Regions from separate parts of the Paenibacillus sp. DP01 genome, predicted to be linked through region 3. Evidence: riboswitches for the same ligand, from Rfam matches in the RefSeq annotation. Region 3 holds a riboswitch; each other region holds the start of a gene.
What was found. A riboswitch is a leader RNA that binds a small molecule or an ion and turns the genes downstream of it on or off. The one in region 3 is predicted to bind cyclic di-AMP.
Positions count from the first base shown of each region.

Region 1: another riboswitch for cyclic di-AMP. It lies ahead of ACH59B_RS00140 (3D domain-containing protein); the one in region 3 lies ahead of ACH59B_RS13515 (3D domain-containing protein).
Region 2: another riboswitch for cyclic di-AMP. It lies ahead of ACH59B_RS06610 (hypothetical protein); the one in region 3 lies ahead of ACH59B_RS13515 (3D domain-containing protein).

Region 1 is NZ_CP173059.1:28,060-32,540, reverse strand. Features, by position in the region: gene rsmA (16S rRNA (adenine(1518)-N(6)/adenine(1519)-N(6))-dimethyltransferase RsmA) at 1-130, opposite strand, end outside; gene rnmV (ribonuclease M5) at 138-683, opposite strand; gene ACH59B_RS00140 (3D domain-containing protein) at 830-1,978, opposite strand; cyclic di-AMP (ydaO/yuaA leader) riboswitch at 2,250-2,529, opposite strand; gene ACH59B_RS00135 (TatD family hydrolase) at 2,730-3,500, opposite strand; gene ACH59B_RS00130 (HD domain-containing protein) at 3,543-4,481, opposite strand, start outside.
Region 2 is NZ_CP173059.1:1,538,390-1,542,870, forward strand. Features, by position in the region: gene ACH59B_RS06595 (urease accessory protein UreF) at 1-212, opposite strand, end outside; tRNA gene ACH59B_RS06600 (tRNA-Leu) at 476-558, shown strand; gene ACH59B_RS06605 (glutathione peroxidase) at 705-1,190, opposite strand; cyclic di-AMP (ydaO/yuaA leader) riboswitch at 1,654-1,825, shown strand; gene ACH59B_RS06610 (hypothetical protein) at 1,939-2,334, shown strand; gene kdpF (K(+)-transporting ATPase subunit F) at 2,518-2,595, shown strand; gene kdpA (potassium-transporting ATPase subunit KdpA) at 2,741-4,417, shown strand; gene kdpB (potassium-transporting ATPase subunit KdpB) at 4,470-4,481, shown strand, end outside.
Region 3 is NZ_CP173059.1:3,090,585-3,095,065, forward strand. Features, by position in the region: gene ACH59B_RS13505 (NADH:flavin oxidoreductase/NADH oxidase) at 1-303, opposite strand, end outside; gene ACH59B_RS13510 (polysaccharide deacetylase family protein) at 607-1,413, shown strand; gene ACH59B_RS13515 (3D domain-containing protein) at 1,613-2,281, opposite strand; cyclic di-AMP (ydaO/yuaA leader) riboswitch at 2,288-2,457, opposite strand; gene ACH59B_RS13520 (amino acid ABC transporter ATP-binding protein) at 2,701-3,423, opposite strand; gene ACH59B_RS13525 (ABC transporter substrate-binding protein/permease) at 3,410-4,481, opposite strand, start outside.

The DNA.
Region 1 (4,481 bases), 2.7 Mb from region 3:
TTACAATCTTGCTCAAAATATTTTGATCAATCAGAAAGTTTTGTCCCAAGCTCTTTTTGAACGAAAAACCGTGCTTTTGAATAATTTCCTTCGTACGCCGCGGTGTTGCTATATCTTGAATCCCTGTCATACGGATATCACAATCCTTCACTTTCGATTTGTGCCAGCGCACTGGCAAATTCCTCACGGCTGATCTGAAATACAGAGAGCCGCTTATGTAGCTGCTTTCCGTTACAATAGCCAATACCCAGTACATTCCCCAAGGCCATACGGCGTGCAGCAGCATTGGGATGGGTAATAAGTCCAGCGTCAATCAGGTCCGCCCATTCAATCAGCGGTTCGGCACCTTCCACTGTCGTATGTACCCGCGCGAGAGCGTGTCTGATGGCTTCCGGGGAGGCATTCTCTACGCCAATATCCCCTTTGCGCGTCGCCTCTGCCTCAGGTATAAAAGCCTGCTTGCAGCCGGGTACCTTGGAGGCGATGATTTTACGGATACGCTCCCCTGCATGATCGGGATCAGTTAAAATAATGACCCCCCGCCGTTCCTGCGCCAATGCAATTTTTCGCAGCGTCATTTTATTAATGGCTGAACCGCCAGTTTCTATCGTATCTGCTTCGACAGCACGGCGAATGGCTACCGTATCATCCCGGCCTTCCACCACGATCACTTCCTTGATCATCTTCGTTTCCCTCCACTGTTACACAGCAACATATATTTATCTTTCCCTGCTTTTGAAAACAAAATAAGAAGAGGGTATCCTCTTCTTAGCATGGCATAACTATGTTGTTAATACTATCGCATTGTCCTCAACATACACAACCTGTTTTAGTTGATTTCCGGCTTTACAGGTCCGATAACATATACGGTTTTACCGTGCTTACGACCAAATTGGTTGGCCCGGCTCAAACTCTCATAATACACATCGATTTTGTGGCCTTTAATCGCGCCACCGGTATCCTCCGCACGGCGGAAGCCCACCCCTTCAATATACACCCACCACCCGATTGGAATTACACTCGGATCGACAGCGATGGTGCGTCCTTCCGTGACACGCGTGCCGGAGGCGGTACGTGTACCGATACCTGGCTCCTGTGCGGAATACGCCGTCATGGAGACATTTTGTAAAACTTTTCTATAATTAAAATTAATACCTGCTTTACGGACAGCACTGCCCGAACTAACCTTTGTAGCCTTAACCGCATCTTTAGGGCCGATGGAAGCAGCTAGAACGACCGGTTTCTTCTTCGTTCCTACCGCAATTACCTTATCCACACGATTCTGTGCGACTTCCTTGTTGACCAGCTGTTTGGATACCAATTTTCCATCATGGTATACCTTTTGAACATGCTGGACTACCACACCCGATTTGCCACTTTGAATGACTCGATTATCGCCTTTATAGAGACTTGGATCTGCCGTTTTGATGACCTGATAAGGCACTTGTTTTTTCTGTTCGACCTGCTGTTTCTTCACACGGACGATTTTTATGTCCATGTTAGCTGAAACAGAGGCATCCAACGCAGGGTAAACTTTATCCGTTGATGATAATTTATAGCCCGAAGTGCGAATGGCACCCTCTACTGTATTTTCTGTTGTGTACAGCTTTTTCGTCTTATTGCCTGAGGATACTTTAACCTGATTGGCACGTTTAATGACTACGCGATCCCCATCCTGTACTGCTCCATTTAGCGGCATGGAAATTGTATCATGCGGCTGAAGTGAAATAGAATGCTCATTGAGCAAATCTTGGAGCTTGGATTCCCGGGTTTCTACCGCAGATGCCTTACCATCGATGACAAAAAAGACTTGTTTTTTAGATTGCGTGTACATCAGAATTGAAATCATAATCGTTAGTGCGATTAGAAAAATAGCAACCAAAGCAGCCTGGCGCACATTCTCTTGCTTCCAACGTAATACGTAAGACATGCTGGATGAGCGTGACTCATGGGTCTCCTCTTTTCGGAAAATGCCCATTTCCTCCGTCCTCCTTACATAGCCCGCCGTCTGGAGTAAGACATAGTTGATCGTTGACGTGACTATAACAGATTTTCTACAAGACAAGCCCGTACTGCGACTGTCCTGCACCATGTACCCGTCTTCGCGGCATGCTGTCCTCCCCTGTTTAACCACAGTATGATGACAGATTTTCTTTTATTCACAACAAAAAAAGCCAAAGAAAGAGACTAGAGAGCTCTTTCGTGGCTTCCGACATGTGTGAATATGCGGGAAAACTCATGCACGAGATGGCTTCTCTCTTGTTACGCTTACGGGGTTAGCTGTCGGGTTCGGACGTAGAGAGTCGCCCTAGCTTAGGTCAACCGCTCATGGCGGTCGCCTTCACATTCACCCCGAAGACCCAGAAAGAAATCGAAATACGGCTTCTCTACCTGTTCATCCCATTCGGGAAATGAATTTCGGTTGAGCCGGCTGCTGAAGAGACATTCTCTCTTGCACATACGCCGGACGTACTGTAAGCCATATCGGTTCCCCCGTTCCCTGCAAAAGGGACTCAGCGAGACTGGTTCATGAAATGATTTGTTGATGTTTACACTCAACAACAATTCACTGAAAAGATGATATCCTGTTTCCATGCATGTTGTAAAGCAGGTTTCAAGTACATTTTTTAAAATATTCGGTTAAAAAATTGTAATATTCTTGAGTTTCCTGCAACAAAATCATAATTAGCTCCGTCTATCTCTTTATTTTGATTGATTTCTTCGCTTTTTCACTGAATGTCAAATCGTTCCAAAGCATTTTGGGTCGTAATGGATACCAATTCCTCCACTGTAATTCCCTTAATTTGGGCAGCTACCTCTGCCACCAATCTCACATGGGCCGACTCATTTCGCTTCCCGCGAAACGGATGAGGCGTCAAGTATGGCGCGTCCGTTTCAATCAGCAGACGATCCAGCGGAACCAGGGCCAGTACCTCTTTTGGCTGCTTGGCATTTTTGAACGTTATGGGCCCGCCAAAGGAAAGGTGAAAGCCCATATCAAGCACCATTTTAGCGGTCTCCCAGCTCCCAGAAAAGGAGTGCATGACTCCGCCAATCTCGCTCGCCTTTTCCTCACGTAAAATCCTCACAATATCTTCATGTGCATCTCGGTTATGGATAACAATTGGCATGTTGAGCTCACGTGCCAGGCCAATTTGATTTCGAAGTACCCGCTGCTGCACATCCTTTGGTGATGTATCCCAATAATAATCCAGACCGATCTCTCCGATCGCTACAACCTTTTTATGACTGCATAACGATGCAATCCATTCTAAATCACCCTCCTGCATTGTAATGGCATCCTGCGGATGCCATCCAACGGCTGCATAAATAAAATCATACGTCTCAGCCAGCTTCATGGTGGATGGAATGGTCTCACGATTAAATCCGATATTGATCATCCGTGTTACTCCTGATTCGACAGCACGTGCTATAACTTCTTCACGGTCTTCGTCAAATTGTGGCGCATCTAGGTGAGTATGAGTGTCGAATAAATCCAAGGTTTTCATCTCCTTTTCTTACTTACATTTCTATATATTTGTCTATTGTTTGACAAAATAATTCCTTATTTCGGCAGGAAGCCTGTCTTTTACCCCGTTCAATTTATTCTGGGGAAAATACATGTGATATTTTCCTCGGTGAATGCCACTTATTGAGCGTACAATTTCTGAAACTTCGGATATTTCCCGCACCTCGCCCTGACGTCCAAGCAGTAAAATCTGGTTGTCCGTTGAACCGCCCTGCCGAAACACATCATAAGGAAGATCTGTTGGAAAATCAATTTCAAGATCATATTCAGGATGCAATCCAGCCTCTTTCAAAGCCTCTCGAATATGGTCAACGGTATCTGTATCCATATTTTCAATCTCTACATATTTATACAATCTACGATCCATAAAACGGCTACTCAAATCACTTAAAATTTCATCCTTTTCTCGTTTCCATTGGCTAAATACCGTCTGAATCAAAGACTCATCCAGCATCAAATACTGCTCCACTGTTAGTTCCCCTTTTAACAGATCGGGCAGCGGATCAAGCAGAAAACCAAACTCATATCCGTTTTTGAACAATTCCTTTGCTCTCTTAAAAATTTTACGTAACAGGATTTCCGAGCTGCGTGTTACAGGATGGAAATAAATTTGCCAGTACATCTGATAGCGTGACATTAGATAATCCTCTACAGCATGCATACCCGACTCTTTTACGACAATTCTCCCATTATGAGGACGCAACAAACGTAAAATACGATCCAAATCAATCGTTCCGTAGTTAACACCTGTCGAATGAGCATCCCGCAACAAATAATCCATACGGTCAGCATCGAGCGGACTTGTTACCAGGTTGACAACAATCGGCTTATCATACGTTTTGGCTATAACCGCCGCGACTTTGTGGGGCAGCATCTCATCCACTTGCCGTAGCACAGCGTTAATCTTCGTGTCGCCCAGTACAATGCGGCATGTCCAATCCTCATGGTTCAT
Region 2 (4,481 bases), 1.6 Mb from region 3:
CAACCGTCATTCTGCTGGATGGCTGCATACAGACTTTTAATGGCCATGCCGTCAAGGGTTGTGATTTGAGGATACCAATCGTCTCGCATGTAATGTTTCAGATCCTGTAGACTGTTCAGGTGTCCAGCGCGGAAACGCTCCTCCAATCCGTAGAAACGGGTGAAACCACCAATAGGTAGGGAAGGGTCCAACAATAATGCGTAGTTTAGCAACCGGTTACCTTTATGCAGGACGGTTCGCCTCCTTGAAGTGAATATTTGTGTGATGTTATTTGACTCAAATCTTATTTATATAATAATAATTCAAATATTTATGTAATATATATTTACACTTCGAACTCAATTATGTCAAATTAAATAATTTTATTGCTTATATATGTTATATAAAGTTACATTAAAAATATTTATAATATTCTTGTTTACAAATTGTTGCTGAGAGAGTATAATAAATCTGTTGCCTCAATACATTATGACATGCGGTCGTGGTGGAATGGCAGACACGCTATCTTGAGGGGGTAGTGGGCGTATGCTCGTGGAGGTTCGAGTCCTCTCGACCGCATTATATGCAATACCCAGTTGAAAAAGCATCCTGACACGTTTTACGTGAAGGGATGCTTTTTTTGTTAAATACTTTTCGTCATATCCTCCCGTCACAGAAGCGGTCGTATGGACAACGGACCGCTCCTTAACTGTAGTGCAAGATTGTCAGTTTTTCTGCAAAAGCTTCTTAATATCTCCTACAAGTTTGTCTGGAGTGGTTTGCGGCGCATAACGCTTAAATACGTTACCTTCTCGTGTAATTAAGAATTTAGTAAAATTCCATTTGATCGCTTTGGAGCCTAATACGCCTGGAGCAGTGTGGGTCAGGTAGCGAAATAGAGGATGTGCCTGATCACCGTTAACATCTATCTTGGCGAACATGGGAAAGGTCACTCCGTAATTGAGTTGGCAAAACTCGGAGATCTCCTCGCTGGAACCCGGCTCTTGTTTGGCGAACTGATTGCTGGGAAATCCCAAAATTTCGAGCCCCTGTTCGTGATACTGGTCATATAGCTCTTGTAGCGCCTTGTACTGGGGGGTTAACCCACATTTGCTGGCAGTATTCACGATAAGAAGAACTTTCCCTTCGTATGTGGATAACGGAATTTGTGCCCCTTGTAGGGTCTGTGCATCATATTTATATACGCTCATGATATCCCTCCTAATTAAATATTCTACAATTAAATTGTGAACAATTCAACAAGGGGTTGCAAGTCCAGAAGAGTCTACAGACATTGTGCATTGTAAAATCGTCTTTTGTTCAAAACGGTAAATCGCACTTCAAATGGAGCAAATTGAGGTGTTTCTTCTCATAAAAAAGGCTTCATTCGATAATTATCTAGTACATATAGCGCATTTTCTTTCTTTTTTATAAATAAAGGGCAACCGTACCATACCCTACGCCAATATTGACATGCCTTTCATTTTCAAAAAGGGGTGAAATACAGAGTTTTAGAGAGATACGAGAAGCATAGGTTGGTTGTAAGCGTTATCCTTAATCTTCTATGCTCTAAAGGGTGATTTATAGCCTTGCCGTTGAGCTTTACAGTCTTCCTTGCACGGGTGTATGATTCAAGACGTAATTTCAAATTAACAACAATGAAGCAACAATGAATTGTCTAAAGCGCTGAATTTTGCAGTTGCAAAAGCGGGGGAACCAACGAGTATATACGGCTTTGCAAGCCGTGTGTCTCATGGGGTGAATTTTCCGGCCAAGTGCCGTAAATAGGGCGACTCTCACGTCCGAATCCGACAGCTAACCTCGTAAGCGTACAGGGAGAGGCAACAAACCGCCGTGTGCAGCCATGGTTTATTTTATCATGGAATGTATGAAGCCGGAGGAAGCCTTTTTCCTTCGGCTTCTTTTTGTTGTCTTTTTATACCGGGAGAGGAGCTACTGATGGAAGGTCGGTTAATTATTGTCACTGCACCGAATGAAGCGGGCAGAAGTTTTGTGAAATTGCTTATGTTCAAAAAATTGGCGTTTGCAGTTCTCACAAATAGCACCCAGGAGGAACGACAGCTCAAAAAAATGGGTGTGGAGCACATTGTGCGCATCAATACGATGCAAGCGGGAAAATGGAATTTTCCTAAAAAAGAAATTGGTAGTGTGTATTTGTTCGAAAACAGCTTGAATCTAACTTGCCGTTTCCTGCAAATATGTCGGCCACTAACATCAGAATTGATCTATGTTATTACGCACGGCTGTAATCCACAAGGAATTTATCGGGGATTGGGAGCGGACCATGTGATCTACACATTGAACGGAGAGGTGGGTTTCCTGCTGAACGGATAAGCACTTATAACATAGCTGGTTTATGATTTTATGATGGAATCAAAAGGGCAATCTGAAAAGCGATACGGAGGGTATGAACATGATGGATTTATACATGCTGCTCGTAATGGCTGTGAGTTATGGAGTGATACTGCTGTTTGTACGCTGGTGTGATGCGCAGACCTCAAAAGGAGGGCGAAGAGGATGATCGTTGTGCTAGGACTTACGGCTATTGTGTTCGTGTATTTAATCTACGCACTCCTGAATCCTGAAAAATTCTAGTCAACTATAGGATCGAGCAGGCGGGAACAGCAGATCAAGAATGCAGCATCAGAGATGCAGATTTTCGCAAACGTGTGCACTCAATGGATGGTCTGAATCAGGTCTGTTGTTCCAAATGCAGGAGCATTTTAAGGAGGAATAGAGGATGGAGCTACTGCAAATTGGGATTGTGATCATCATATTGTTGCTCTTGGTAAAGCCGATGGGCACCTATATGTATCACGTATTCTCGAATGAACCGAATCGGACGGATCGGATTTTTGGTGGAACGGAAAAGCTGATTTATAAGGCTGTAGGCTTGAAGAAACAGGACAGCATGCATTGGACCACGTACGCTATGAGTTTCATTGCAACCAATGTGGTGCTTGTGGGGATCAGCTACCTGCTATTGCGCTTGCAGGCTATACTTCCGGGCAATCCGGTTGGGAACAGTAATATGGAAGCATCATTGGCATTTAATACAGTAATCAGCTTTATGACCAATACGAATCTCCAACATTACAGCGGAGAAAGCGGGCTTACGTATCTGACGCAGATGGCGTTCGTCACGATGATGATGTTTACTTCGGCTGCTTCGGGGTTTTCGGTTGCTGCGGCTTTTATGAGGGGATTGACGCGGCGCGGTGAAGGGCTGGGTAATTTTTTTCAAGATTTTATTAAAGCCAACATACGGATTTTCCTGCCGCTTGCCTTTGTACTTACGCTGGTGCTGGTGGGATTAAAAGTACCACAGACGCTACAACCCACGGCGGATATTACGACTTTAAGTGGTACACAGCAGCAGATTGCTATGGGACCCATTGCCTCATTGGAATCCATCAAGCATTTGGGCACGAACGGGGGCGGTTTTGCGGGAGCTAATTCTGCACATCCTTTTGAAAATCCAAATCCTTGGACGAACGTACTGGAAATTTTGGCAATGTGGGTAATGCCGGCTTCGCTGCCGTATACATTTGGATTGTTTGCCCGTAATCGCAAGCAGGGCTGGATTATTTTCAGCTCGATGATGGTCTTGTTCCTTATTTTTCTATCCATAACGTATGTGTCGGAGAAAACAGGTAATCCGTTAATCCAGGCACTGGGTATGGATGCATCTCAGGGAAGCATGGAAGGGAAAGAAGTTCGTTTCGGTATTGGCCAATCGGCATTATTCACTGCGGTCACAACGGCGGCAACGACAGGTTCGGTCAATAATATGCATGATACATTGACCCCGCTAGGTGGTATGGCTGCTTTGGGAGAAATGATGCTAAACGTCATTTTTGGCGGCAAGGGCGTCGGGCTGATGAATATGCTGATGTATGCGATTCTGGGAGTGTTTATATGCGGACTGATGGTCGGAAGAACCCCGGAATTTATGGGTAGGAAAATTGAAGGCAAGGAAATGAAACTGATTGCGATTGCCATTTTGGTACATCCGTTTCTTATTCTTGCTCCCACTGCGCTTGCGTTTATGAGTCATTGGGGATATGATGCGGTCTCTAACCCCGGATATCACGGGTTGACTCAGGTGCTCTATGAATATGCATCATCTGCGGCAAATAACGGCTCGGGATTTGAAGGTCTTTCGGATAACAACGTGTTTTGGAATGTCACAACAGGTGCGGTTATGTTCTTTGGACGATATGTATCCATGATTGCATTGCTGGCTGTGGCGGCTTCGTTGAATGCCAAAGCGCCGACCCCGGTGACGATGGGTACACTGCGCACGGACAACAAGCTGTTTGGAGCCATCTTAATCGGAGTGGTCCTGTTGATTGGTGCGTTAACCTTTTTGCCGGTGATCGTACTGGGTCCTGTAGCTGAATTTTTGACCATGTGATGAAGAATGAGCATAGAAGGAAAATGAGAATGGATGAACGGGGTGCTTGATCATGAAGGAACAA
Region 3 (4,481 bases):
TTGAATGGCAATTTTGGCACCATACTTGTGGACTTCCTCTACCATTTTACGATATGCAGGAATATGTTCATCACTCCAAATGCCCAAATCACGATCCGTAATGCGCCCATCCGGATGAACCGCTGTCATTTCCACAATTATGAGTCCAGTCCCTCCTACCGCGCGACTCACATAATGGACATAATGCCAATCCGTCGGTTTGCCGTCCTTGGCCTCCACGCTGTATTGGCACATTGGGGGCATGACAATCCGATTTCTTAAAGAAAGCCCCTTTAATTGATAAGGAGTAAACAAGTCGGTCACTTTTATCCATCCTTCCCTCAATTCCAAGTCTGTAGCATTATGATTAGCATCCCCATTATACACCAGCTGTCACGGTATACCGAATCCTTTGTAAGGCTAAAACTTACGAAAATGCTCCAGTTTTCGTTCATGTTTAGGAGAATATGCGCGTTTACTTCGTCATCTTCACGGATATCCGCTTCTTGATGTACTTCTCTTCAGTCATGTAGGGCTTCACTCAATCACCAGCATAATTTTAATAGGACAGGTACATAATAGCTGAGAGCACCACTAGGTACCACTGCACGGAAAGGGGGAATACAAATGCGGTACAGGGGAGTGTTGCCATGTTTAGCACTGTTACTAGCATTTTCAAGTTTTCCCGTTCACGCTGACACGCCTCCCAACATCGGAACGCCCCATCCCAAGGAAGCTACTGTCGCTACTTCGGTATATCAAAGTAAAGATCGAGCTACTCCAACATTAGCGATGCTACGAAAAAAGCATGCGGACATTTTTAAAATGTGCGGCCCGCACACCCGCCAAATTGCCTTAACCTTTGATGATGTGCCCGATTCAAGGTATACGCCGCAGGTTTTGGACGTATTACACGCAAACGGTATCAAAGCTACGTTTTTTATCGTCGGCCATCGTGCGGAAAAGCATCCGGGGATCATACGCCGCATCATCCGCGAGGGTCATGCTATAGGAAACCATTCCTATACTCATCCGGATTTCAGGAAGGCCACACCAGAACGCTTTCGCCACCAGATTACAAAAACAGAACGTATTTTAGAAGCCAGCGCAGGTTTTCGGCCCAGATTGATACGACCACCCTATGGTGAAATCACGGAGCCTCAAATTCAGTGGGCGCGTCGTCATGGGTACATGATCGTCAATTGGAATGTGGACTCTCTAGACTGGAAGGGATTAAGCAAAACACAGATTCAGCGTAACGTGATCCCGGCTACCAGACCTGGCTCCATTATTTTAATGCATGCAGGTGGAGGTCAAAGTTCCAACTTGCAAGGTACTGTCCAAGCTTTGCCGGGTCTAATCCACTCTTTAAAAGCTAAGGGCTACAAGTTTGTCACAGTCCCCCGGCTACTTCACACATCGGAACGAAAATAACAGTATGTCTAAGCCTCGTATATACCAACAACGTAAAAAGGCTGCCTTGACGAGCAGAATGCTTCTGCTTGTAAGACAGCCTTTTTTAGCGATAAACGACCGTACTGATAAGAAGTCGTCCCAGTTATATGTTGTGTGCTATAATATTAAGTTTACATAATATATATTATGTTTAATGAATTCAAATATATGCACAATGCTATTTATCAATAACGTACAGTTTCACATTTTGGAAGCCGAAGTCGTTCACGAATGATTTGTTGCCAGGGATAAAGATATCAATCCGCTTTCCGGTAATAGCGCTGCCCTGATCACGGGCAACGGCTACAAAAGAATGGTCTGGCAAGCCGGGATGGGAATAGCCTGTAACTAGCACCTTTGTTCCCATAGGAATGACTTTCGGGTCTACTGCAATTGTACCCAGTTTAAGCGGATTACCGTAGTAATCGACTGCACCCCATTTGCCATTTTCATCAGCTGCGGCTGAATATGCTGTTGCTTTAACATCAACAACTTTACTGTAATTGAATGTTTTGCCCCATGCTTCAATTGTTGGCCTCTCATTCGCTGGTGCTTTCTCCGTAAGAAGCTGTGGTTTCGAATCCGAAGCCGCCTTCACACTTTTTTCGTCTGGCACTTTAATTTGTAGACCTGCATATATGTTGTTGGACGCAATATCCGGGTTAGCCTTCGTCAAGTCATCTACCGATACCCCATAACGTTGAGCAAGCAAAAAGAAAGTATCGCCTTCTTTGGCAGTATGAAGCGAAGCAGCATTTGCTACTCCAGCTGTCTGTGCCAATCCTGCAATCGCTGCGGCAAGCACCGCAAATTTCATGGTTTTTCCAATATGTTTTAAGTGTTTCAAAGATATGTACCTCCTCTGTTATGCCTGCGAAGTTAGCTGTCGGATTCGGACTCAGGAGAAGCCCTATGCTTGTGCAATTCACCCCTAGGCATATTCCACAACATCTATATGACGCATTGGAATAATTGCCGTTGTTACGTCCCCCGCACTTCCCATGGTTTGAGCCCAGCACCTGAGTAATTGTTATCATTGCTGCTGCCCCGGTAAGTTTTGGCTTACTGCATAATATCACAATTTTGTAACCTTATCTGCATGAAAATGTTGGGAACCTTGAACATCATACTATATCCATTACAATTTTGTCATCAAAAATCGGTTTTTTGTTACGAAAATATGGAGATATGGTGACAAAAAGAGAAAAGCCCTCCGTGAAATATCATCACGAGAGGGCTTTGTCAATAATTCATAAAAGCATTTTCTTACAGCACTTTAGCCAGAAAATCACGGGTACGATCATGGCTTGGAGTTCCGAAAACTTGCTCCGGCGTACCTTGCTCTATAATTTGACCGTTGTCCATAAAGATGATTCGGTCTCCTACCTCACGAGCAAAGCCCATTTCATGCGTCACGATCACCATCGTCATGCCGCCTTCAGCAAGCTTCTTCATCACATCCAGAACCTCTCCAACCATTTCAGGGTCCAGGGCAGAGGTAGGTTCATCAAACAGCATTACGTGCGGCTGCATGGCGAGAGCACGTGCTATCGCTATACGTTGCTTTTGACCGCCAGATAACTGGTTCGGGTAGGTATTCTTCTTATCCTCAAGACCCACGGTCCGCAGGAGCTCCAACGCAATTTTCTCCGCTTCTTTCCCCGATTGCTTCTTCACCTGCGTTGGTGCAAGCGTCAGATTCTGCAGTATTGTTTTATGCGGAAACAGATTAAAATGTTGGAAAACCATCCCCATCTTCTCTCGAGTCGCATTAATATTATGACCACGGGCCGTAATCGGCTCACCCTCAAACAAGATTTCCCCTTCTGTTGGCTGTTCCAACAGATTCATACAACGCAAAAACGTACTTTTCCCCGAACCACTGGGGCCGATAATGACGACTACTTCACCTTTGGCGATATCTATATCAATGCCTTTTAAAATTTCATTCTTACCGAATGATTTACGCAGTTGTTTAACGGTGATCACTGGCTCTCAACTTCCTTTCCCATAAACCCAACAGCTTAGATAAGCTGAATGTCATTACAAAATAAATAGCAGCTGCGATTACGAATGGACTTAAGCCTTCGTAGGTAATATTCTTAATGACCTGGGCTTGATACATAATGTCCACCATCCCAATGGTCGAAATAATAGAAGATTCTTTAATGATCGTAATGAACTCATTACCAATAGCAGGCAATATAGATTTAAATGCTTGCGGTAAAATAACGTGACGCATCGCTTTGCCTCGTCCCATCCCGAGCGAGCGGGCAGCTTCCATCTGTCCACGGTCTACGGCCTGAATACCAGCACGGAAAATTTCAGCCAAATATGCCGAACTATTCAGAGACAACGTAATTATACCGGACTGGAGTGGCGTAAAATTAACACCTAACGTCAAAGCAACTCCGTAATGAATGATCATAAGCTGCACCAGCATAGGTGTGCCGCGCAGTATCTCTACATATGCGGTACCTAGCCACTCGATAATACGAATACCACTCATCCGTAGCAAGGATATGATCAGGCCAATAATGAATCCGAACAGTACTCCGAGCGCAGACAGCAATAGAGTGTAGCCGATACCCGTAGCGTAGAAACTGCGATATTTCAAAAATATATCTACAATGCTATTCGAAGAAACCTGTCTGTCAGCAGACAGTGCACTCGCTTCTGTAGAAAACTTCTCAATCGAACCGTCCGCTTTCAGGCGAGCCAACGTTTTATTTACTGAAGCAAGCAATTCCGCATTTCCTTTACGGATGCCTACAGCAGTTTCTGCTCCTTCATCTTCAGGTACTGCTTTGGCAAGTGTTACGGTACCGTCTAGCGTGTATCCTTTAGCAACGGTATCTTCGATTACAACCGCGTTGATACGCTTGGTCCGAAGCTGGAGTACCAGATCGGATATTTTATCCAATGAGGTTACCGAAGCATTAGGTACTTTTTGCGCAATTTCTTCCTGGATACTCCCCTTCTGCGCACCGAGCTTCTCTCCTTTTAGAGCAGCCATCGTTGAATATTTGTCTTTGTCCTCTGGACGA